One region of the Xenorhabdus siamensis genome, then DNA from elsewhere that is predicted to be linked to it. Evidence: predicted binding sites of a transcription regulator. Region 1 holds the regulator's gene; each other region holds the start of a gene.

Region 1 (7,646 bases):
GCAGTTCATCTGTATTTTCCGTTAATTGTTTCTGATAAGTATCTTGTTTGACCCTTTCCAGCGCGATTTCTTGCTCGTACGATTTGTACTGTTCACGATGATTCGATAGTGATTTTTCCGCAGCCTGATACTGTTTTTCAGCTTGTAATAGTGCTTCGTACTGTTTCTGGTGTTGTAGATAAGCCGCTTTCCGTTGATCAATAAAATGACCTATATCCCCTGTTTCTGCTGATAATTCATCTACTGTAAATTCAGAGGATTGTAGCTGTTGATAATGGTACTGCCATTGTTTAATTATCTCTGCCAGTTGAGATGTGAGGTGTGCAATGGATTGCTGTAATTGTTCACTTCGCTCTCGCTGAAGCTGCTGTTTTTGCTGTAAAGCAGAGCGTTCTCCTTGTAGCTGTTCTATTTTCTGGCTCAGAACTTTCAAGCGCTCTTCTGATTTTGGCAGGGTGATATTTTGGTATTCGGTGATCAAAGGGTGATGTGTTGCCCCACAAAGCGGACAGGCTTCGCCTTCCTTCAATTGGTTGCGTTCTTGTTCCAGGCTGATGATCCGCTGTTCCAGGCGAATACGTTCAGCCAAATCCTGATGATGTTGCTGTGCTTCTGTTAATTGCAGTTCAAGAGCGGTTATCTGAGTGGGTAAAGGTTCCAGTAATGCCTGAGTTTGTGCGAGTTGTGTCTGATTATCTGAAATCGTTGCCTGTAATTGCTGGATCTGGGACTGCAAAATCTCCAGTTGGTTTTGTGAACTGAGTTGTGATTGGTAATCTGATAACTGTTTTTGTAATTGTTCCAATGGGTGAATTGCTTGCAAGCTACTCAGTTCTTTTTCGGCAAGGATCAGTTCATCCTGTAATGGCTGGTTTTGTGCAGCTTGTTGTACCAGCGTCGTATTTAAGGCATTCAGATGCTCATTCGTACAGGTTAGCTCAGTGGTAATTTGCTGGTTTTTTTGTCTGAGTCTGGTTATCTGAATTTGTTTTTCTTTCTGGCGAGAAAAGAGCTGTTTCCATTCAGGTAGTTTACTCTCCAGCTTACGAAAATAAGCGTGTTCTTCATAGTATGTTTCCAGCGTTTTTTGTTCTTTATTCAGTGTGATGTACTGAGTTTCCGTCACTTGATATTGAGACAATATTTCTGTCAGTTCACGATTATATGCAGTAACCTCTTTCTCTTGAGTGAGCAAATCTTTCGATTGAATTTCAATCTTATGATCGAGTGGCACAATGTGCTCAGCAATCAGTTTTTCCTGTCGCATATGATGCTGTATATGCTCTTTTTGGGCATTTTCCAGTTCAACCTGCTTTTGCTGGGCTGGTTGTAATAAAGAACATTGTTGTTCAATCTTATGTGCTATTTTTCTGTGTTGCTCATCCAGCCGCTGCTTTTCATTAAAAGCCCGATTTTGAGCATCCCACAATGGGCGAAGTTTTTCGGCAGGTTCACTGGCAGCCAGTTGTTGTAATTGGGGGTAGGCATCTTGCATAGCCTGCTCCGCCTGTTGAAAAAGTAATTTGTTATTAGTTAATGCTTGCTCTAATTCATGTTGTCGTACGAGCCAATGTTCAGTTGTCTGTAAGTCTTTAAGTTGTTGGTTGAGATGAGTTTCTGCAGCGATAAGCTGGTGTTGCTGATTTTGGTATTCTTCGATCTGTGCCGGCGTTAATAACTCAATTGAAGAAGCCTTTGCTTGTTGGATAGTTAATTCAGATTGGGCTTCTTTGTGGCGTTGATAAATTTCCTGCGACAGGATGCCGTAAATTTCTGTACCAGTTAGTTCTTCCAGTAAATCGGCACGGTCTTTATCATCTGCATTTAAGAATGCAGCAAAATCACCTTGTGACAGGAGGATAGATTTAGTAAAGCGGTCGAAATCAAGACCCGTTATTTCAGCAATTTTCTCTTTTTTATCCGGTATCTTGTCAGCTAGAATCTTGCCTGTTTTTTTGTCTGCTAATTCTCCTTTCGGGGGCTGGAGTTTGCCGTCAGCTTGATTGCGGGCACGACGCTGGCTCCAGAAGGCACGATAAGCAACCCCTTTAACTTCGAACTCAACTTCTGACAAGCATTCGGCTGTATGGCGGGTCATTAATTCATTCTGATTGGCTGAAATGGTGTTGAGCCGCGGGGTTTCGTGATATAAGGCGAGGCAGATAGCATCCAATAGGGTAGTTTTTCCTGCACCTGTCGGACCAGTAATAGCAAATAATCCGTTGCTGGCAAAAGGCTCTGCTGTGAAATCAATTTTCCATTCACCCTGTAGGGAATTAATATTTTTTAGCCGTAAGCTAAGAATTTTCATACTATTGCATCCTACTATTTTTTCTGAGCCATTGTTTTTGAGCGATTGTTTTGAACTATTGTTTTGAACTATTGTTTTGAGTTCTAGTTTCCGAGCTATAGTTTTTGCATTGCTGTTCCTGAGTATATTGCTGAGCAATATCGTCCAGTGTTTGCCTGAACAGGGTTATCAGGCGTTGTTTCTGCGGTTGATCGTCAATTTCAGCTAATGCCAGCCGTCTTTCGAAAACTTCGTATACACTCAATTCGGTAAGTGTCTCTTTGTTTTTTTCCGACAGTAAGATTTGCCGTGTGGTTTTACTACGCCGTAGCAGGATAATTTCGACAGGCAGATCGACAACCATAGACTGAATGCGTTTCTGAATATCATGCAGATAATCTTGAGTTGCAACTTCAATATCCAGCCAAACAGGACGTTCTCCCTGATAGTCACTGAAAGTTTGTAATTGTTCCTCTATTTGCTGCAAATTCCCCCGAATTAATTGCATGGGCTGATAAGCAGGAATGGGTAACAGGGTGACTCCATTGAACTTGCCCTTCTTAAATTCAACCAAACAGACGCTTTTCTCTTGACCGACTTCATCGAAACTTAAGGGGATGGGTGAGCCGCTGTAACGAATATGTTCAGCCTGATTGATCAGTTGTGGGCGATGAATATGCCCCAGAGCAATATAGTCAGCAGGAGGAAAGGCCTGAGCGGGGAAGGCATCCAGTGTGCCAATATAAATCTCCCGGACAGAATCCGAGGTAGAAGCCCCTACAGTGGTCAGATGCCCGGTTGCGATAATAGGCAGAGGGTGACCGAGTTGTTCCCGTAATAGACGAGCCTGCTGATAGAGCTGATGATAGTGTTCCGTGATAGCATCTTGTAGTGCCTGCTGTTTCTGGATGGCTGATTGCCCCGCTTGACTTATCATGATATCCCGTGGGCGCAGATAAGGAATGGCACAGAGAATGGCGCCAGGTTGACCATTTTTGTTATTCAGTAACTTAATTTGTTGCTGGATATCAGTTTCTGCACAAGCAATGACGGTGGTATTCAGGTAAGAAAATAAGGTCTTTGATTCATTGAGTGTGGCGACGGAATCATGATTTCCACCAAGAATAACGAGCTGACAGCCAGTGGGTTGTAAGTCCACGACAAACCTGTTGTATAGCTCACGGGCATAACTGGGTGGAGAGCCCGTATCAAAAACATCTCCGGCAATAATCAGGGCATCAACTTGATATTCATTTATTTGCCCAATAAGCCACTGTAAGAAGTGCTGATGCTCTGCAGCACGATTTTTGGTAAAGAAATATTGCCCAAGATGCCAGTCTGACGTATGAATGATTCGCATGTTTTTTTACTCTGTTCTTCTTACTTTTCTTGTTTTGCTGTTTCAGCTTTCCGCTTATCCGTCCGGCTATTAATTATAATGAGTGCTCAAAGGATGTCGTGTGTCATTACGATTTCATTCGCAGGTTTTCGAGCAGCTTCGCAATCACAATGAAATATGGCAGCTATGTAATAAATTCCCTGCAATGTTGATTACAGTTTTATGATGAAGACAGAAGGAATTCATAAAACTGTAATAAAATTGACTCACAATGAATTACTGTGAGTTTTGCTGACGTCAATAATATTGGCAGGATTAACCATGGTTAGACGTATTTTGGTTGTTGAAGATGAAACCCCTATTCGTGAAATGGTGTGTTTTGTGCTGGAGCAGAATGGGTATGAACCTGTTGAAGCAGAAGATTATGATACAGCTATCGGGCGTCTGTCGGAGCCTTACCCTGATTTAGTGTTATTGGACTGGATGCTGCCTGGTGGCTCAGGAATACAAGTTATTAAACAAATGAAGCGCAGCAATAATACCAAAGATATTCCTGTCATCATGGTGACTGCAAGGGGGGAAGAAGAAGATCGGGTTCGTGGGCTTGATGTTGGCGCAGACGATTACATCACTAAGCCATTTTCTCCGAAGGAATTGATTGCTCGTGTTAAAGCTGTGCTGCGTCGTATATCTCCCATGGCAGAGGAAGATATTATCAATATGGACGGGTTAATGTTGGATTCCGTATCTCACCGAGTTTCTAGTCAGGGGCAGGATGTGGATATGGGGCCAACAGAATTCAAACTGCTCCACTTTTTCATGACACATCCTGAACGTGTTTATAGCCGTGAACAGTTACTCAACTATGTATGGGGAGCGAATGTTTATGTGGAAGATCGTACTGTTGATGTGCATATCCGTCGATTACGTAAGGCGCTTGAAACCGGTGGACACGATAAAATGGTACAAACTGTTCGTGGTACAGGTTATCGTTTCTCCACCCGTTATTAATCTGTCTGGTTTTTATCGCTTGGATTTTTGTGGATAGATTTTGTGTGGATAGATCTTATGTGGATAGGTTTTATGTGGATAGGTTTTATGTGGGCAGATTTGTTGAATATCACTTAGTGAACAAAATCAGATGAAAAAAATCAGGTAAAAATCTAAGTAAACCAAATGATTATGATAAGCATTTAATTTCATGCTGGAGAGAGTCACGTGCTGGAGCGGTTATCCTGGAAGCAGTTAGTACTGGGGCTGTTTGTTTTTTGTCTGCCTGCGATTATTTTATCTTTCTTTATTGGTCGTCTGGCGTGGTTGCTGGTGGTTGCATTATTGCTGGCTCTGGTATGGCATGGTTACAACTTGCTGAAATTATCAGACTGGCTCTGGCTGGATCGCAGTATGTTGCCTCCATCAGGTCGTGGAGGGTGGGAACCCATATTTTACGGCATTTATCAGTTGCAGCAACGTAACCGTAAGCGTCGTCGCGAGTTGGCATTACTGATAAAACGGTTCCGTAGCGGGGCAGAATCATTACCGGATGCACTGGTGATGATGACAGTGGAAGGTAATATTTTCTGGTGTAATCGCTTAGCTCAACATTTATTGGGGTTCCGTTGGCCTGAAGATAATAGGCAGCCTATTTTTAATTTGCTTCGCTATCCTGATTTCAGTCGCTATATGACTGCGGGCGATTTTACTTACCCTCTTTCCATCGAATTAAATAATAGTCATCTGGTGGAATTTCAGTTAATGCCATATGCAGAAGGGCTACTATTGATGATTGCCCGTGATATTACACAAAAGCGGCGATTGGAAAATTTCCGACGCGATTTTTTTGCCAATGCCAGTCATGAGTTGAGAACACCATTAACAGTACTGCAAGGTTATCTGGAAATGATGCAGGATCAGGAGCTGAGTAGAGAAACAAACCAGAAAGCGATCAGGATAATGCAGGAACAGATCCGAAGAATGGATGGTCTGGTTACACAACTATTGCATCTCTCCCGAATTGAAATCGGATCGCAGGTGGATATGCATGATGTTGTTGATGTGCCTGCTATGTTGGCTTTATTGCAGCAGGAAGTGCTGACACTGGCAGATAATCGGTATGATATTGCGTTTGATATCGATGAAAAACTGCGGGTTTTCGGGAATGAAGAACAACTGAGAAGTGCAATGTCGAACCTCGTTTACAATGCGATAAACCACACAGTGGAAGGTACTCGTATTGTAGTTAGTTGGTCTAGATCCTCTCAGGGAGCACTGTTCAAAGTCGAAGATAATGGTCAAGGGATCAGCCAAGAGCATTTACCCCGCCTGACTGAGCGTTTTTATCGGGTTAATCGTGCTCGTTCACGACAAACAGGTGGAAGTGGGTTGGGGTTGGCGATCGTGAAACATGCTTTGCATCATTACAATACACATCTCGATATTTCAAGCACTGTAGGGCAAGGCTCAACATTTAGTTTCTTGTTGCCTCAGCCGCTTATTGTCTCTGATATAGGTAAACTGATTAAAAAATCAAAAGGTTAATGCAATTTAATGGTAATAACACGGGCAAAAAAATGATTTATTAATCAATGTGAATAAAAAAAGTGCAAATCATATAGTGTGTATTCAATGATAGATGATAATAATCACTAGTTTTAAAAATTAGTTTGAGATATTACTCTGCTTTTTGGTTTGTTGCTTGCCTTTTAGCGCTATAAAAGTTTTACTTGGGGGCAGTTGTTGGCGATTCTGGCTGTTCTTACCACTACCATTCTGTGTCTTGCGAGTATCAAGGAATATGATACTTATCACTGACTGTTAAACCAGGATCCTGTTTCGCCAGTGAAAATTCAAGTATTTGCAATAGTTACTATTGCATATGCAATTCTTTCAGTAACAATAAGTTAACAATCACTATGACATACCGTTTATCATCTAAGGATATTTGGGCATTAGGCTTTATGACTTTTGCTCTGTTCGTTGGTGCGGGAAATATCATTTTTCCACCTATGGTTGGCTTGCAGGCAGGGGAGCATGTTTGGGTCGCTGCCGCTGGCTTTTTGCTTACTGCTGTAGGTCTACCTGTCATTACCGTTATTGCTTTGGCGAAAGTAGGGGGCGGGATTGAAGCACTGAGTTCCCCTATCGGTAGAACTGCGGGTTTAATACTAGCGACTGTCTGTTATCTGGCTGTTGGCCCGTTGTTTGCAACACCGAGAACTGCGACCGTTTCTTTTGAAGTAGGTATCGCTCCGTTAGTAGGTTCCGGAGAACTTCCGCTTTTCATTTACAGCATAATCTATTTTTTATTGGTGGTTCTGGTTTCACTTTATCCGGGCAAATTACTGGATAGCGTTGGACATGTGTTGGCACCCATCAAAATACTGGCATTGGTAATTCTGGGCGTTGCAGCCGTGTTATGGCCAGCGGGCCATTCTATTCCTGCTATTGAGACTTATCAGGAAATTCCGTTTTCAAATGGTTTTGTGAATGGATATTTAACTATGGATACACTGGGCGCAATGGTATTCGGTATTGTTATCGTTAATGCTGCGCGTTCCAGAGGGGTGGAATCTTCTTCATTGCTGACCCGCTATACCATGTGGGCTGGTTTGATCGCAGGGCTTTGTCTGGCTCTGGTTTACCTTTCTTTGTTCAAATTGGGGGAAGGTAGCGGCATATTAGTACCAAAAGCTGACAATGGTGCGACTATCCTGCATGCTTATGTTCAGAGTGTTTTTGGTAACTATGGAAGCTTTTTCCTTGCGGTATTGATCTTCATAGCCTGTATGGTAACCGCAATAGGCTTAACCTGCGCTTGTGCTGAGTTCTTCAGCCGTTATCTGCCGCTCTCCTATCGCACACTGGTTTTGAGCCTGGGGTTGTTTTCCATGCTGGTTTCCAATTTGGGTTTGAGCCATCTGATTACATTTTCAATTCCAGTGCTCACAGCAATTTATCCGCCTTGTATTGTACTGATATTATTGAGTTTTACGATCCGTTGTTGGCATAACTTCACCC
Region 2 (7,646 bases), on a different contig from region 1:
GTGACTGATATTCAGGATGAATAGCTATATTAAAGAGTGTTGCTTCATCCAAAACACACTGCACTATTGCAAAACCAATTATCTGGTCATTAAGCGTGATTTTGTAATTGAGATAACGTTCTCCCTGATTAGAGTAAAAAGTTTTTTCACTCCAGGGAAAAGCATGGCTGGCCTGTTCTATTTGAAATGCAACGGGAAGATCAACGGGAGTTAATAGAGAAATATTCTTCATAATGGTAAATTTGTTGCCAAAGAGCGCGTTTTGCATCCCCATCAAGGGATAAATCATTTAATGCAGGGCTTCTCAAAGAAATCCCTTGTATTGATAAGGTAATATCAACCCCCAACAGCCAGCATGGGCAGTGGATTGATTCCGAAAGTAACTCAACGTCTTTTGTCGTGATGCAATAAACTGATGAGACATTAATCCCCATGGTTGTGAAAATATCAGCAAATAATGAATGACTTAAGTCAATGTTATCATGGCTAATGATCAACAGACGGGTTGAGTCAGGGATGAGGACAGATAATTCACCTCGCAGGGTCGCAGGGCTACGCAAAACCCATTGGGTAATGCCCAATCGAGTAAGTGATCTGTCACGCTTTGTCATCGTGTTTTATTCCATCTGCCATAAAAAATAACAGGTAATATATACCTAGTAGATTTCAAGTTACAGCCAACAAAACTGCGACTTGAAAGACGAAAGGTATATTATCAGAGGGCTTATCTCTGCGCCAATCAACACGGCATCTCAGATTTGCCCACAGATAATGATTACTAAATAAAGATTTATAAGGAGCTAATCATAGATGTCAGTATTAACACCGGCCAGTGAGGTTATCCTGCGCCATCAAGAGCAATTCCGCTCCCATCATCTGCTTTTTGCTGGTGACCTTCAGGATACTCTGGCGACGGAAATTGAAGCTGCAAGTGTGCGAGTACATACTAATCAATATCATCACTGGCAGTCGCTGATCCGCACACTGGGTGATAATGCCTCGTTTGGTCTTACGGCGGACAGCATATTTGTCAAAGGATGTGATACGCTGATTTATTACTGGCCAAAAAGCAAGCATGAAGCACGTTTCCAACTCCGCAGTCTGTTTTCCATCCTGCCTGTCGGAACCGATGTTTTTATTGTCGGCGAAAATCGCAGTGGTGTCCGTAGCGTTGATAAGCTGATGGAAGGTATTGCCACTTTCCATAAAATAGACAGTGCCCGCCGTTGTAGCCTTTTTTACGGTCAACTGGAGCAACAGGTTCAATTTGATCAGAACAATTGGTGGAACAGTTATCAAGTCGGCGATGTCACCATCAATACATTGCCCGGCGTATTCAGTCAGGATGATCTGGATGTTGGCAGCCGTCTTCTGCTCTCTACGTTTGATACACCGATTTCTGGCAGCCTGCTGGATATCGCTTGTGGCTCTGGTGTCTTAGCAACGGTGTTGGGTAAAAATAACCCCGGCTTGTCACTGACACTCAGTGATGTCAATGCAGCCGCTATCACCTCCAGTAAAGCGACATTGAAAGCAAATAAACTGGAAGGGAACGTCATTACCAGTAATGTTTACTCCGCTATCGAAGAAAAATTCGACTGGATCATTTCCAATCCGCCATTCCATGAAGGCCTGAAGACAAGTCTGTCAGCGGCTGACGATATGATCCGCATGGCACCTAACTATCTAAGATCTGGTGGTAAGCTCCGGATCGTAGCAAATGCTTTTTTACCTTACCCTGCGCTGCTGGATAGCGCTTTTGGTAGACACGAAGTGATTGCTCAGACAGGTAAATTCAAAATTTATCAAGCCACCAAGAAATAACAAATCAAATAGCCATTGCCCTTCCCAAGTGGGTGGGCAATACCAACATGTTGATTTTTCCATCAATCATACTTTCTCTCGATAAATAATGATTGACGTCGGCCGTAAAATCTCTAGAATGCGCCTCCATGTTATCTGTTTAAGTGGTTTTCTGTTTAAATAGTATCTGAATTTGCGAGGGTGGCGGAATTGGTAGACGCGCTAGCTTCAGGTGTTAGTGTTCTTACGAACGTGGGGGTTCAAGTCCCCCCCTTCGCACCAAATCAGATAGCTATCGGTTAAACGAATCAACTGGATAAATCAGTTAAACAAAGCAGATAAATAGCAGTACCTGCGAGGGTGGCGGAATTGGTAGACGCGCTAGCTTCAGGTGTTAGTGTCCTTACGGACGTGGGGGTTCAAGTCCCCCCCTTCGCACCACTGTTAATATTTATCTGCTCATCTTATTTGTTTCGTCCTCTCCCGTTTTTTCTCCGTTCTCTTTGGGGTTTTGTCCCTGTAATACACCTCATTACTCTCGAAAATGAAAGTGACCTAAACAACGCAAGCTGCAACACCGATCAAAACGAGTACAACAGCAATCATTCCTTATCGAGAGAAAGCATGATTGATACAAAAATCAACATGTTGGTATTGCCCACCCACTTGGGAAGGGCAATGGCTATTTGATTTGTGACTTCTTGGTGGCTTGATAATGTATTTTATCTCTGGACTAATATTTCAATCCCATCGCATTACGTATGGTAAAGAACAAATCAGTTTGATCAGTTAAACCAACAACATTGGCTGCATAAGGGCCATAAGCGGCAACACGTAATTGTGTTCCGGTATGATTTTGTTCGTCTTCTTCTGAATTGCCATAGCTTACAGTGATGACTGCACCATCTTTGGTAATCAATGAGCGGGTCAGTCCGGGGGATTTAACATCGGGTTCGATAATCTGGCTGGAATGGGCATGATCAGCCGTAACAATAACTAAGGTGTCTCCATGTTGCTTCGCAAATTTCAAACCCGCTTGTACAGCTTCATCTAATGCCACTGTTTCCCCAATTTGGGCACAAGGGTTAGCTTTATGATCTTGTTTATCAATCGAAGCACTTTCCACCTGTAAGAAGAATCCGTTCTTATTGGTTTTCAATAAATCAATCGCTTTTTCGGTCAGTTGTGCCAATGTGGGTTCAGCGGAATTGCGATTAGTGTTAATTTTACACTTCACTGGTGCTTCATTAATGTTGCCATGATAAACCGCTTTTGGCCCTTCCCAGATCACATCCATATTTCCATCATTGAACAATCCCAACAGGGGTTTTTTCTGATTGGCCTCTTGAATACCATTTAATGACTTTATATCTGTTACCCATTGATACCCTTGTTCCAGGGCTTGTTGCTTCAGAATTTTTCCTTTATTGACGCCGGATAACGATTGTTGCTCAAAACTTTTAGCGCCTCCCCCCAAAGTAATATCGGGACGCACAACTAAAAGCTGTTCTGTGATAGAACCTTTACCACCGTTTTCTAAAGCATCAATAGGGCATTTTTCCGGGGTTTCTTGTGGCCCATAGCATTTACGGTTTGTGACATGAGCATACAGCGCGGCTGGTGTAGCATCCTGAATTTCGGCAGTCGTAACATTTCCTGTCGCTTTTCCGTTTTTCTTTGCTAACTCCAGTAATGACTGATGTGCTTTACCAAAAACATCAATGCCCAACGCACCATTATAGGTTTTCGTCCCTGTTGACCATGCAGTGGCAGAAGCCGCAGAATCCGTGACATAATTTGGTTTCTTTGTTTCTTTATTCAGAGAGTAATGAGTGTATTGACCAGTAAAAGGCAGTGCATCGATTCCCTTAAAAAAACCACCAGCGCCTTGTGAATAATTGCGGGCTAATGTGATTTCAGAATCCCCCATACCATCACCAATAAACAGAATAACATTCTTCGCTTTCTTATTATTCAATGCTGCCTTAAGAGCATTCGTTTGGTCTTCGGCAAGACGGCGGGCACCACCAAACTGGGTGATATCTCCATGAGCTAAACGGGGTTCTGCCATGATGTTATCTGCATTATTGGCTTGGGCAGATAAACAGGTTCCTGACATCACTATAGCGATAATAAATATGGTAATAGTAAGAGATAGCAAGTTTTTTGTGTAATTACGGGAGGGTATGTGGCGATAAAGCATAGCGTGTTCCTTTCTTTCAGGAAAATTCAACAAAACACCATGAATATGAATTTATTCCCCGAATAGTGAACACTTAATATGACATTATTGTGAAAGGCTAATAACATATTTATGACAATTTCTTACAATATGTATTGTAACTATAGACATCCCTGCAAATTGTAAGAAACAGCCCAGCGACTATGTTCGATATTTTTCAGGTTGCCTCGTTTTCACTCAGTGAAACAACCTGAAATTCGTTAGATATAAGTGCCTGTTGCTATCAGTACCGCATCATGACCGATTTGAGTTCTGTGTAATGCTCAATGAATGCCTTACCAAACTCACGACCAATTCCTGAAGATTTCATACCACCAAATGGAACTGCGGGATCAAGGAACGTGTGCATGTTAATCCATAAAATACCCGCCCGGATACGTGGGATCATGCGCATTGCCTTACTTAAGTCGTTTGTCCATAAACTGGCAGATAGGCCGAATGGCGTTGCATTCATCATGGCAATCAGTTCTTCCTCATTATCATAACTGAGGAAAGCCCCTATCGGGCCGAACGTTTCTTCTTTCATTAACGTATCTTCGGCACTTTTCGCCCGGATCACGGTTGGCATAACAAAAAAACCTTTCCCTTCCAGTGCATGTCCACCATATATGATTTCATTTCCTTCCTGACGTGCTTTTTCAAATAGGGACAGAATTTTTTCGTAATGCTCTTTGTTTGCCAAAGGTCCCATCTCTGTTGTTTCATCAAGGGGAGAGCCAATCTTCATCGCAGACAAGCGTTCAGAAAGTAATTTCAAAACCGCATCCATGTGAACAGAGGGAATATAGAAACATTCTGCCGCCGCACAAATTTGCCCCTGATTCATATAACCAGCTTCTAATACTCCTTCAACAATTTTCTCGACCGGCATATCTGGCAGGAAAGCGGCTGCATTTTTGCCACCCAATTCCAGCGTTGTACGGAGCAAACGACCATGCTCCATGGCAGATTTACCAATCGACATGCCAACAGGGACTGATCCGGTAAAAGTCACCTTAGCACATAGTGGATGGGCGAGTAGTTCCGCACCCACACCAGCACCAGAACCGTTGACAATGTTGATCACACCATCAGGAATTCCAGCTTCTTTCGCCAGTTCTGCTACACGCAGCATAGTTAAGGGGGTATATTCACTGGGTTTCAGAACAATCGTACAACCACAAGCCAATGCCGCCCCCAGTTTCCAACTGGCGATCATAATCGAGAAATTCCATGGAATAATCCCGACTACCACACCAACAGGTTCACGGCGGGTAAAGGCGGTATATTGCTCCCCTTTGAACGATGGCAATGAAACATTCAGCGTTTCACCGCTTATTTTACTCGACCAACCGGCAAAGTAGCGCAAGTATTCAGCAGAAGCACCAACTTCCAGCATACGTGATAACTGAATGGTTTTTCCTGAACACAGACTTTCAAGCTGGGCAAGTTCTTCACTATGTTTTTGCAGTAAATCTGCCAATCGAATCAGGCAGTTGCCACGTTCCATAGGAGAAGTTTGTGCCCATGAACCATGAAAAGCCGTTGATGCAGCCTCCATAGCAGCATTAGCTTCTGTCTGGCTTCCCTGGTTGACGGTAGCAATCACCTCATTAGATGCTGGATTGACGACCGAAAAGGTTTTGCCTTCCTGACCACGAACAGCTTGTCCATTGATATAATGGCCATGAGAACGTTGCAAAAAAGCTGTAACGGACTCTAGCAAAGTGATTTCACTCATTACATTTCCCTCTTGTCAGTCTGAAACCTGAGCATTGACACACGCCATATAGTGTTTAACGAAGCGTTCACTGGTGATTTCCCACAAGACTTCAGTGCCTTTCGCCGCAAACCATGAGTTACCTTTGTGGTATTCGACCATAACTCCCGTTTTAACATCCGTCAGTTTCACGGAGCCTTCATAAACAGTTGCCATTTCATCGAAGGGATAAACCATCTTAAATTTCCCTTTAGTACAGGCAAAAATACCGCAAGTCAGGTTATCCGTTGGCTCTCCGTGGATCATTGCACCGCTTGCCTGTGGATCGCCTTCTACAACAATAGAGCCAAGATTGGTGACACTACCAATCGGTATTAATTCAGGAAGTGCTTTATCTAACAATAACGGCTTTATCATGACTTTTACCTTTCAGAATTAATTGTGCAAAAAAGTTCATGTGCAAAAGATAGTGAAAATCCAAAAATCAATAACATTAACGGCGCCCTTTCCAATAGCCTGACGCTTGATGCCAAATCTTTCCGGCAGAAAGAAGCAAATGCCTCAATTTATCTTTGCCGATAATATTAAGATGTGGGATAGAACTTAGCAGTGAATAGCGCTCAGAGCCTTCACTCATTCCTTCTGCCAGTATCTTGCAGATAATATGGCTTGGCGTTACACCAAAACCCGAATAACCTTGGACATAGAACACGTTGTTATGTTTTGGTAAAGAGCCTATTTGCGGGAAGAGATTGGCGCTACAATTCATAGGTCCACCCCATGCTAATTCAATTTTCACATCTTTCAGGTAGGGATAAACATCCAGCATCCGCTTGCGGTTCCATTCTTTTAAATCCGAAGGAATATATTCGAAATATCTTGTCGCACTACCAAATAGCAATCGGTTCTCTTTGGTGACCCGGTAATAATTGATAACAGGGTTGATATCACTATATGCTCCACGGATCGGGCTGATTTTTTCTATCAGTTCATCTGAGAGTTCTTCTGTCATTAACTGGAATGCGTAAGTATTAATCGTTTTTTTATAAATAGTTGGTTCAAGACCATTCAGAAAAGCATTGCACGCCCATAGCATTTTGTTTGCCCGCACAGAGCCTATTGCTGTACGAACGGTAACCCTTGGGCCATATTCCACACTCAAAACCTGGCTATTTTCAAAAATTTTGACACCATACTCTGTGACCGCTTTGGCTTCGCCCAACAATAGGTTCAATGAATGAACATGCCCTCCGCCCATATGTTTCAATGCAGAAGTGTAAAGATTTGAACCAATGACTTTCTTAACTTCTGAGCCAGTATAAAGTTCAATCTCTTCATCAGGACTAGCTTCCCGAAATCCTTTCAGCCAGCCACGCAGTGTCCTCTCTTGTCGGGAGTTATAACCCAGATAACTATAACCCCGGCTGAAATCCGCCTTAATATCATATTTGGCGATCCGGTCACGAATAATTCCAGCCCCCATGTTGCTGATTTTAAATATTGTCTCCAGACCTTTTTCACCGACATGGTGTTTAATCCGATCCAAATCATGACCAATGCCAGTCATAACTTGCCCGCCATTGCGCCCCGTTCCACCATATCCCAGAGTCATTCCTTCCAAAATCGCGATATTGGTAATGCCTTTTTCTGCCAGTTCCAGAGCTGTATTTACACCTGAAAATCCACCACCAATGATAACAACATCGACATCCAGATCTTCTGTCAATGTTGGGAAGCGAAGGTCATATTTTTTAGTTGCCGCATAGTATGTTAATGAATCGATCTGATTGTTCATATTACACCCCGTGAGCATCAGTCTTTTCCCTGATATGCACTGCCAACCGCTTTCTATTCAGGGACGTGTATCGCGTTTATTTAAAATCTTTTATTCAGTAACATTTT
Region 3 (7,646 bases), on a different contig from region 1:
TCTTCGTCCAGTGCGGGTTGCAGTATGGCAAGCAGACGTTCGCGATCCCATCTATTTTCTGCTGCGGGAGGGACGAGCGCTGACAGCGCCATAGAGGTACTCAATACCCGTCCGGAACGGCCCGCAGTATAGCGGAGCGCCATCATATGCTCTTCCCGGCTGAAGTCTGCCAGCGCATCGCTTATCATAAAAGCCTGTATATCGCGCATAAAGGCATCAGTGGCAGTGGTTAGACAGCCGATATGCGCGTACACGCCGCAGATCATAAGCTGGTCACGCTTGCGTTCTTGCAGATGGTTTTCCAGGTCAGAACGTTGAAACGCGCTGTAGCGCCATTTCACCAATACAGTGTCCCCCAGTTTGGGGGACAGTGCTGCCGCGATTTTTTGTTGTTCTGGATAGTGGTTCAGGCCAGGCCCCCACATATCATTCAGTAGCGCTCGATCGACGTCGTTTTGTTGGTTCGGCTGTGCTGTGTAAAACACGGGGATGCCGAGCTCATAGCAACGTGCGCGTAGAGTAGCTATGTTGTCGATAACCTGCTGAATCATTTTGCTCTCCTCTCCCCAGAAGTTGAGGAAATATTCCTGCATATCGTGAATCAGCAAAGCGGCGCGTTGCGGCTCCAACCTCCACTCGACTTTATTGGCAGGTAAGGCAGTTTCATCGGGCAGGGTATAGTCTTGAAGTTTAGGAATGCTCATGGCGTATTTCCTCAATTTTCTAAGGCGGCGCTGGCAAGTGCACGTAACGCCTGTTTGTTGATTTTTCCTACCGGAGTGAGCGGCAGCTCAGGTAGGCTTTCAAAACGATCAGGGATCTTGTAATCGGCTATACCCTGCTCGCGTAGCCAGCGGCGTAGCACGGCTGGTTTCACGGATTCGCATTCGCGCGTTACCACATAGGCGCAGGTTTTCTCGCCCATTAGACAGTCAGGAATAGCGACCAATGCGGCGTGCACCACCGTTGGGTGGCGCAGCAACAGGTGTTCAACCTCTTCAGCGGCAATTTTTTCGCCACCACGATTTATTTGATCCTTCTCACGTCCAACTACTTTCAGATATCCGTCGGGAAGCTGAATGACTACGTCGCCAGAACAATAAAACCCGTTACTGTTGAACACCATCTGGTTATGTTCTGGGCTTCGGTAATAGCCTCGAAAGGTGTATGGGCCTCGGGTCATCAGCAATCCAGGCTCTCCGTGTGGCACCGGGAGACCTTCTCGGTTTGCGACCCATACCTCATCATCCTCACTGATGGGGCAGCCCTGAGTTGTGAAGGTATGCGCGTCGTCATCGTCTAGTCGGGTGTAGTTCACCAGACCTTCTGCCATACCAAATACCTGTTGAAGCTGGCAGCCCAGCTCCTCTGGAATGCGTCTGGCCAGCGTTTCTCCCAAAGGAGCACCACCGACCTGCATCACTTTCAGACTGGAGAGTTCGTTAACGTGACCTCTGATATTGGCATATTCCAGCCAGATGCTGACCGCAGGTGGCACCAGAGCGGTAATATTGATCTGATGACGGGCTATGACCGGAAAACATCCGTCCGGGCTTGGATCGGGGACGAGAATGACCTGACCACCTGCATAAAATACGCCCAGCGCGCCCGGTGAACTCATAGGATAGTTGTGTGCGGCTGGCAGTGCGCAGAGATACCGGGTTTTACTGCTGATGTCGCAGATCGGATTGCTGGCGCGGATACTGTAATAGTAGTCGTTGTGGGTGCGAGGAATCAGCTTGGGGGTGCCAGTGCTGCCGCCGGAAAGCTGGAAAAATGCGACCTCATCCGCTGGCGTTGGTGTGGGCGTGAAGTCTCCCGGCTCTTCCGATATCAGGCGTGAAAGCGAACGGTTCGAATCTGAAGCCTCATGGTGAAGCACCACTATATTCAGTTTCGGGCACTTGGCGACCAGAAGATCAATAAGAGCATCATCATGAAACTGGCGATGCTGGCGATCGGCAATGAGTATCTCTGGCGTAATCTGGAGCGCATACGCAGTTAATTCGCTGCTCTGGTGGCTATAAAGCGCATTAACCGGCGTGACACCCAGGCGCAGTAAGGCAAAAAAGACGATATAAAACTCAGCCTCGTTGCCAAGCTGCACCAGCGCGGTTTGTCTCTGACGCACGCCGCGTCGGTGCAAGGCGGCGGCGAGCCGGTTTACTGCTTCATTAAGCTCTCGATAGCTCCAGCACCGCTCCCCGCAGAATAGTGCCACGGCATCGTTCTCGCGGTGAATATCGAGAATATCGCTCAACGGGCGATCAATCCAGTACCCTTTCAGGCGATAACGTTCAGCCAGATCCTGAGGCCAGCGGTTGAATTCAATCATAATGTCTGCTCCTGTTGCGTTGCAAAACCAAGTGCACTCAGCATGGTGTTAAATTTGGTGCAGGTTTCCAGCCATTCGTTTTCCGGAACAGAGTCCGGAACGATGCCGGCGCCGGCGAATAGCTCAATCTGATGAGGCTGAACTTTGCCGCAGCGGATCGCCACAACCCATTCCCCGTCTCCGCGGGCGTCACACCAGCCGACAATACCGCCAAACCAGCCGCGGTCGAATGGCTCCAGCTCGCCGATCAGGCTGCGGGATAAGGTATAAGGAGCGCCGCATAATGCGGGCGTGGGATGAAGTAGGCAGGCAAGAGACAGCGCGTTATCGCGATCATTGTTCACTATACCCTGAATCTCAGTAGCGAGATGCCAGAGCGTAGGCGTGCTGAGCAGCGAGGGTTCTGGGATCGTCAGAGACCAACAGAGATCTGTCAACTGGCGACGGATAGCCTCCGTGACCACCAGATGCTCGTGGAGATCCTTTCCGGAGGCCAACAGCTTTTCCCTGGCATTTCTGTCACTGGCGTCATCGTCGCCTCGCCGTGCTGAGCCGGCAAGAGGACAGGAGCGCAGGATCTTGCCCTCCTTACGTAGCAGCAGTTCAGGGCTGGCACCAATCAGAATGCCATCCGCCAGCGGTAAGTGAAAGTTGTAGCTCTCCGGATTCTGTTTGTTGAGTTGCAGCCATAGGCTTAGAGCGCTAAGCGGGGGGATGCTTTCAATCTGTAGCAGACGCGACAGCACCACTTTATTCAGTGCACCGATACGTAGCGGATTCAGGGCGCTCTCCACCATGGCGCAAAACGCATCATGATCTGGAATGTAGTGAGCTTGGCCCTCCACCTGCACCGGAGAGTCAGAAAGATTAAAGGCGTAGCGATCGAACCAGTAGCAGGTCTGTGGAATAAACAGTGAACAGGGTTGACGCTTATCAAACGGAATAGCCCCCACGACAATGGGATTTTCTACCCCGGCCTGCTCAGCTTGACGAAACAACTGTTGTACCTTCTGCTGGAACTCGCCCTCGACGTGATGTCCGGATGCAGCGGGATGTGTCAAGGTGGCGAGGCATCCCCGGGCGAGCAGGCTTTTGTGGGGCGATAGAAAGATAAAGTCATCTTCTTGCAATGTTAGTGGAAGAAGGTTGTTGGTGATACCAGACAAAATCAGGTTCCTCTTGTTGGTGTAGGGGCTAGCTTTTTCCCCCTTCCGGAGGGGAAAATACCGACGGCAATGTGAGAGTGAGCCGCCAGTGGTGCTGGATACCGAGTGTTATCAGCTATAGCTGACCATGGAGAACATGCCGTGGCCGTAGCTGTAGAAACACGTCTCTTTTCTGCAGCAGAAGGCGACATGGTGAGGTTGTTGACGTTAAACTGCACGGATGCGCCTTTCAGGTTGGAAGCATTTTCTCTTAGATCATTGCGTGTTATGTAGCAAAAGAGGCGGATTACGACTTCATCGTTGCGGTTAGATGAACCTAGATAATGGGTGAAGGCACTTTTGGTGTAATTTAGTGCGTTGGATATGAAAGCCGTTTTTTGGTGATCCATCTGGTCACGAGTAACCACGGAGATTGTCTGCTGTGTTTTGAGAAGTAGAATCGCCGTTTTGGTGACTGATACGCGACCTTTCACTACAATCCCTTTCATTGGTAGCGTTACGCTTTTCAGCTCCGCGGCGGTATCCCTCATGTTCTTTTCCCCACCGCTAGCTGCATATGCCCCGTCAGATAACGTGGGTGTTGAAAACAGTGCCGCCTGAAACCCAAACCCTGTGTGTCTGGCGAGGGTTTTCACCACAAGTTTTTTTCTTCTTATTTTAAACATAATCAAACACCGTCTGATTTGCCTTATAAAAATATTTAATAACAATTAATTTGTGCTGCTTACAGGCGGCGCCGGAAATCCAATTTGACAAAACGTTCATCAGGAAGAGATATGAGATCCTGAGAAGGAAAATGGCGTTACAATATTTTAAATAGAAATGATTATCAATATAATTTACATTATTAATTAATTGGTGTTTTCTTGTAAAAATTTCTATAAATATGGCAATGAAAAGTCATGCAGGTTATGTATTAAATGGTTAGTTATTGTGATATGTTTCCGGCTTTTTAAGGGTGAAGCATGGCTAAAGCTGACGTCTATTGCCGTTATTGTCACAAATCAGAACATGTCAAAGGACATGGCGGACATCCTCGCTATCGCTGCTATGCTTGTTGTAAGGTCTTTCAGTTGGAATACACCTATCAAGCTTGCAAACCCGGTGTTAAAAAGCAGATTGTCGACATGGCGATGAATAACGGGGGAATTCGTGACACCGTTCGAGTCCTGAAAGTCGCAACAGCCACCGTCATGAAAACGTTAAAAAACTCATGCTCCGCAACGTAACAATATTTCCTCTTGATGGAATAACGTTCCGCTTATCTGTGAAATAGAGAACCCGCTTACTTTGATATAACTCCTGAACACTATATTTTCAATTGAAAATAAATATTCAAAACAGGATTAAATATGAAGCCAGTTCCTGTCAGCGTTTGAAAATACGCTATGCCAAAATCTTACATGTATTATGAACAGCCCGGTAGATAACAAGTCATGACATTGAATTGGTGAAATTCAGGCTATGAGATATGAGTATGAATGCAATAATAGCGGGAATTTATGAATGGCTGTCATAAAAATGTCATAATTTATACATTTTAATGTCATTAAGTTGACTTATTTTTCCTTCCTGAACCAATTTTTACCTAAAAACTAGATTGTTGACGTTGTTGAAAGTTGTTTTTAATGAATGATGTGTATCTCAGCAGGAGGGTGTATGAAATCAATACGTATCACCGTGGCAGGCATCATGGCAACAGTATTTGCTGTGACGTCTTTGTCTTCATTTGCTGCAACTACATTTGTTGCACCTACCAGCTTGACGGGAGCCGGTGCGACATTCCCGGCACCGGTATATACCAAGTGGGCAGATTCTTATCAAAAAGAAACCGGTAATAAAATCAATTATCAGGGGATTGGTTCTTCTGGTGGTGTGAAACAGATTATTGCCAACACCGTTGATTTTGGTGCATCAGATGCCCCACTTGCTGATGACAAACTGGCTTCTGAAGGTTTGTTCCAGTTTCCGACCGTAATTGGTGGCATTGTGCTGGTAGTGAATCTTCCAGGTATCAAATCCGGTCAATTGGTGTTAGATGGCAAAACTCTCGGTGACATCTATTTGGGAACCATCAAAAAATGGAATGATCCCGTCATTGCGAAATTGAATCCGAATCTCAAACTACCTGATCAAAATATTGCGGTGGTACGCCGTGCGGATGGTTCTGGTACTTCCTTTGTTTTCACCAGCTACCTGTCCAAAGTAAACAGTGACTGGAAAGCAAAAGTCGGGGCAGGTTCTACAGTGAAATGGCCGATCGGACTGGGTGGTAAAGGTAATGATGGCATTGCTGCGTTTGTCCAGCGTTTGCCTGGTTCCATTGGTTATGTTGAATATGCTTATGCGAAGCAAAATAACCTCGCCTATACCAAGTTGGTAGCCGCTGATGGAAAAGTTATCGCTCCTACCGAAACTAATTTCAGTGCAGCAGCAAAAGGGGCGGATTGGGACAAAAGTTTTGCACAGGATTTGACGAATCAGCCCGGCGAAAATGCTTGGCCGATCACTTCAACAACATTCATCCTAATCCATAAACAGCAGAAAAATGCCACACATGGGACAGAAATTCTGAAATTCTTTGACTGGGCCTATGAAAAAGGCGGCGAGCAAGCGAAAGCGCTGGATTATGCTGTGTTGCCAAAAACCGTCATTGAACAAGTACGTGCAGCTTGGAAAAATGACATAAAAGATAAGCACGGCAATGCCTTGTATTAACCATTCGTTGTATTAGCGATGCTATTGAAGGGAAATAACCCAAATGGGAATTGAGCGCATGGTCGAACATAAGACTATACATAGAAAAACCATGCATAAGACAGTACAGAAAGCACCTGGTAAGCACGGTGATATTATTTTCAGTGTGCTAGTCAGGCTGGCGGCCTTGATGACGTTATTTCTACTGGGAGGCATTATCATCTCGCTGCTTATCGCTGCCTGGCCGAGTATGCAGACATTTGGTTTTGCTTTTCTATGGAATAAAGATTGGGATGCACCTGCGGGGATTTTCAGCGCCCTGGTCCCGATTTATGGCACATTAGTGACTTCATTGATTGCCCTGATTATTGCCGTTCCGGTTAGTTTTGGTATCGCTTTGTTTTTGACAGAGCTGGCACCAAACTGGCTAAAACGGCCGCTTGGTGTGGCAATTGAATTATTGGCGGCGATCCCCAGTATCGTTTATGGCATGTGGGGGCTATTTGTCTTTGCCCCGCTTTTTGCCACCTATTTCCAGCAACCTGTCGGTGATGTGTTGTCGAGTATTCCTGTCGTAGGAGAACTGTTTTCCGGCCCGGCTTTCGGCATCGGTATTCTGGCTGCGGGCATTATTCTTGCCATCATGATTATTCCCTATATTGCTTCTGTGATGCGCGATGTTTTTGAACAAACTCCCGTTATGATGAAAGAGTCGGCTTATGGGATTGGCTGTACAACATGGGAAGTGATTTGGCATATCGTACTGCCTTACACCAAAAATGGGGTAATCGGCGGTGTGATGTTGGGCCTGGGGCGTGCACTGGGAGAAACCATGGCAGTGACTTTTATTATCGGCAATACCTATCAACTGAACAGTTTCTCCCTCTATATGCCCGGAAACAGCATTACTTCGGCATTGGCAAATGAATTTGCCGAAGCGGAATCTGGTCTGCATACCTCTGCATTGATGGAACTGGGGCTGATTTTATTTGTGATCACTTTTATTGTTCTCGCGTTATCAAAATTGATGATCATGCATCTGTCCAGGAACGAGGGGCGTTGAAATGGTAAGAATTGATAAACGCCATAGGTTACAAGCCTGGCGGCGTCGGAAAAATCATCTCGCCCTGTTTCTGTCTATGGCAACAATGGCGTTCGGTTTGTTCTGGCTGATTTGGATTTTAATCTCCACAATCACTAAAGGCATTGATGGTATGTCTCTGGCGTTATTTACCGAAATGACGCCACCGCCCAACACAGAAGGAGGCGGGTTGGCAAACGCTATTGTTGGCAGTGGACTCCTGATCTTCTGGGCAACGGTGTTCGGTACGCCATTGGGAATTATGGCGGGTATTTATCTTGCTGAGTATGGCCGTCGTTCTCCGTTGGCTGAGGTGATCCGCTTTATCAATGATATCCTGCTTTCTGCCCCTTCCATTGTTGTAGGG

The links. The regulator PhoB, encoded in region 1, activates phosphate uptake and scavenging genes when phosphate is short. The targets are predictions, from matches to a motif close to CTGTCATAAAACTGNCNNAT.
Region 2: phoA (alkaline phosphatase) is a predicted target of PhoB. The motif match lies at 4,083-4,102, and genes of this name have one in related genera.
Region 3: pstS (phosphate ABC transporter substrate-binding protein PstS) is a predicted target of PhoB. The motif match lies at 5,012-5,031, and genes of this name have one in related genera.

What each region holds. Positions count from the first base shown of each region.
Region 1 is NZ_JBBMXE010000020.1:47,157-54,802, reverse strand. It holds gene AAC852_RS18410 (AAA family ATPase) at 1-2,311, opposite strand, end outside; gene sbcD (exonuclease subunit SbcD) at 2,367-3,650, opposite strand; gene phoB (phosphate regulon transcriptional regulator PhoB) at 3,951-4,640, shown strand; gene phoR (phosphate regulon sensor histidine kinase PhoR) at 4,848-6,167, shown strand; gene brnQ (branched-chain amino acid transport system II carrier protein) at 6,542-7,646, shown strand, end outside.
Region 2 is NZ_JBBMXE010000014.1:97,868-105,513, reverse strand. It holds gene rimI (ribosomal protein S18-alanine N-acetyltransferase) at 1-232, opposite strand, end outside; gene AAC852_RS14460 (DNA polymerase III subunit psi) at 201-611, opposite strand; gene rsmC (16S rRNA (guanine(1207)-N(2))-methyltransferase RsmC) at 811-1,824, shown strand; tRNA gene AAC852_RS14450 (tRNA-Leu) at 1,999-2,085, shown strand; tRNA gene AAC852_RS14445 (tRNA-Leu) at 2,158-2,244, shown strand; gene phoA (alkaline phosphatase) at 2,537-4,006, opposite strand; gene AAC852_RS14435 (aldehyde dehydrogenase family protein) at 4,269-5,765, opposite strand; gene AAC852_RS14430 (cupin domain-containing protein) at 5,781-6,161, opposite strand; gene AAC852_RS14425 (NAD(P)/FAD-dependent oxidoreductase) at 6,238-7,539, opposite strand.
Region 3 is NZ_JBBMXE010000005.1:273,561-281,206, forward strand. It holds gene AAC852_RS05165 (isochorismatase family protein) at 1-704, opposite strand, end outside; gene AAC852_RS05170 ((2,3-dihydroxybenzoyl)adenylate synthase) at 716-2,335, opposite strand; gene AAC852_RS05175 (isochorismate synthase) at 2,332-3,501, opposite strand; gene AAC852_RS05180 (hypothetical protein) at 3,504-4,166, opposite strand; partial or broken gene AAC852_RS05185 (IS1-like element transposase) at 4,467-4,797, shown strand; gene pstS (phosphate ABC transporter substrate-binding protein PstS) at 5,161-6,219, shown strand; gene pstC (phosphate ABC transporter permease PstC) at 6,311-7,261, shown strand; gene pstA (phosphate ABC transporter permease PstA) at 7,263-7,646, shown strand, end outside.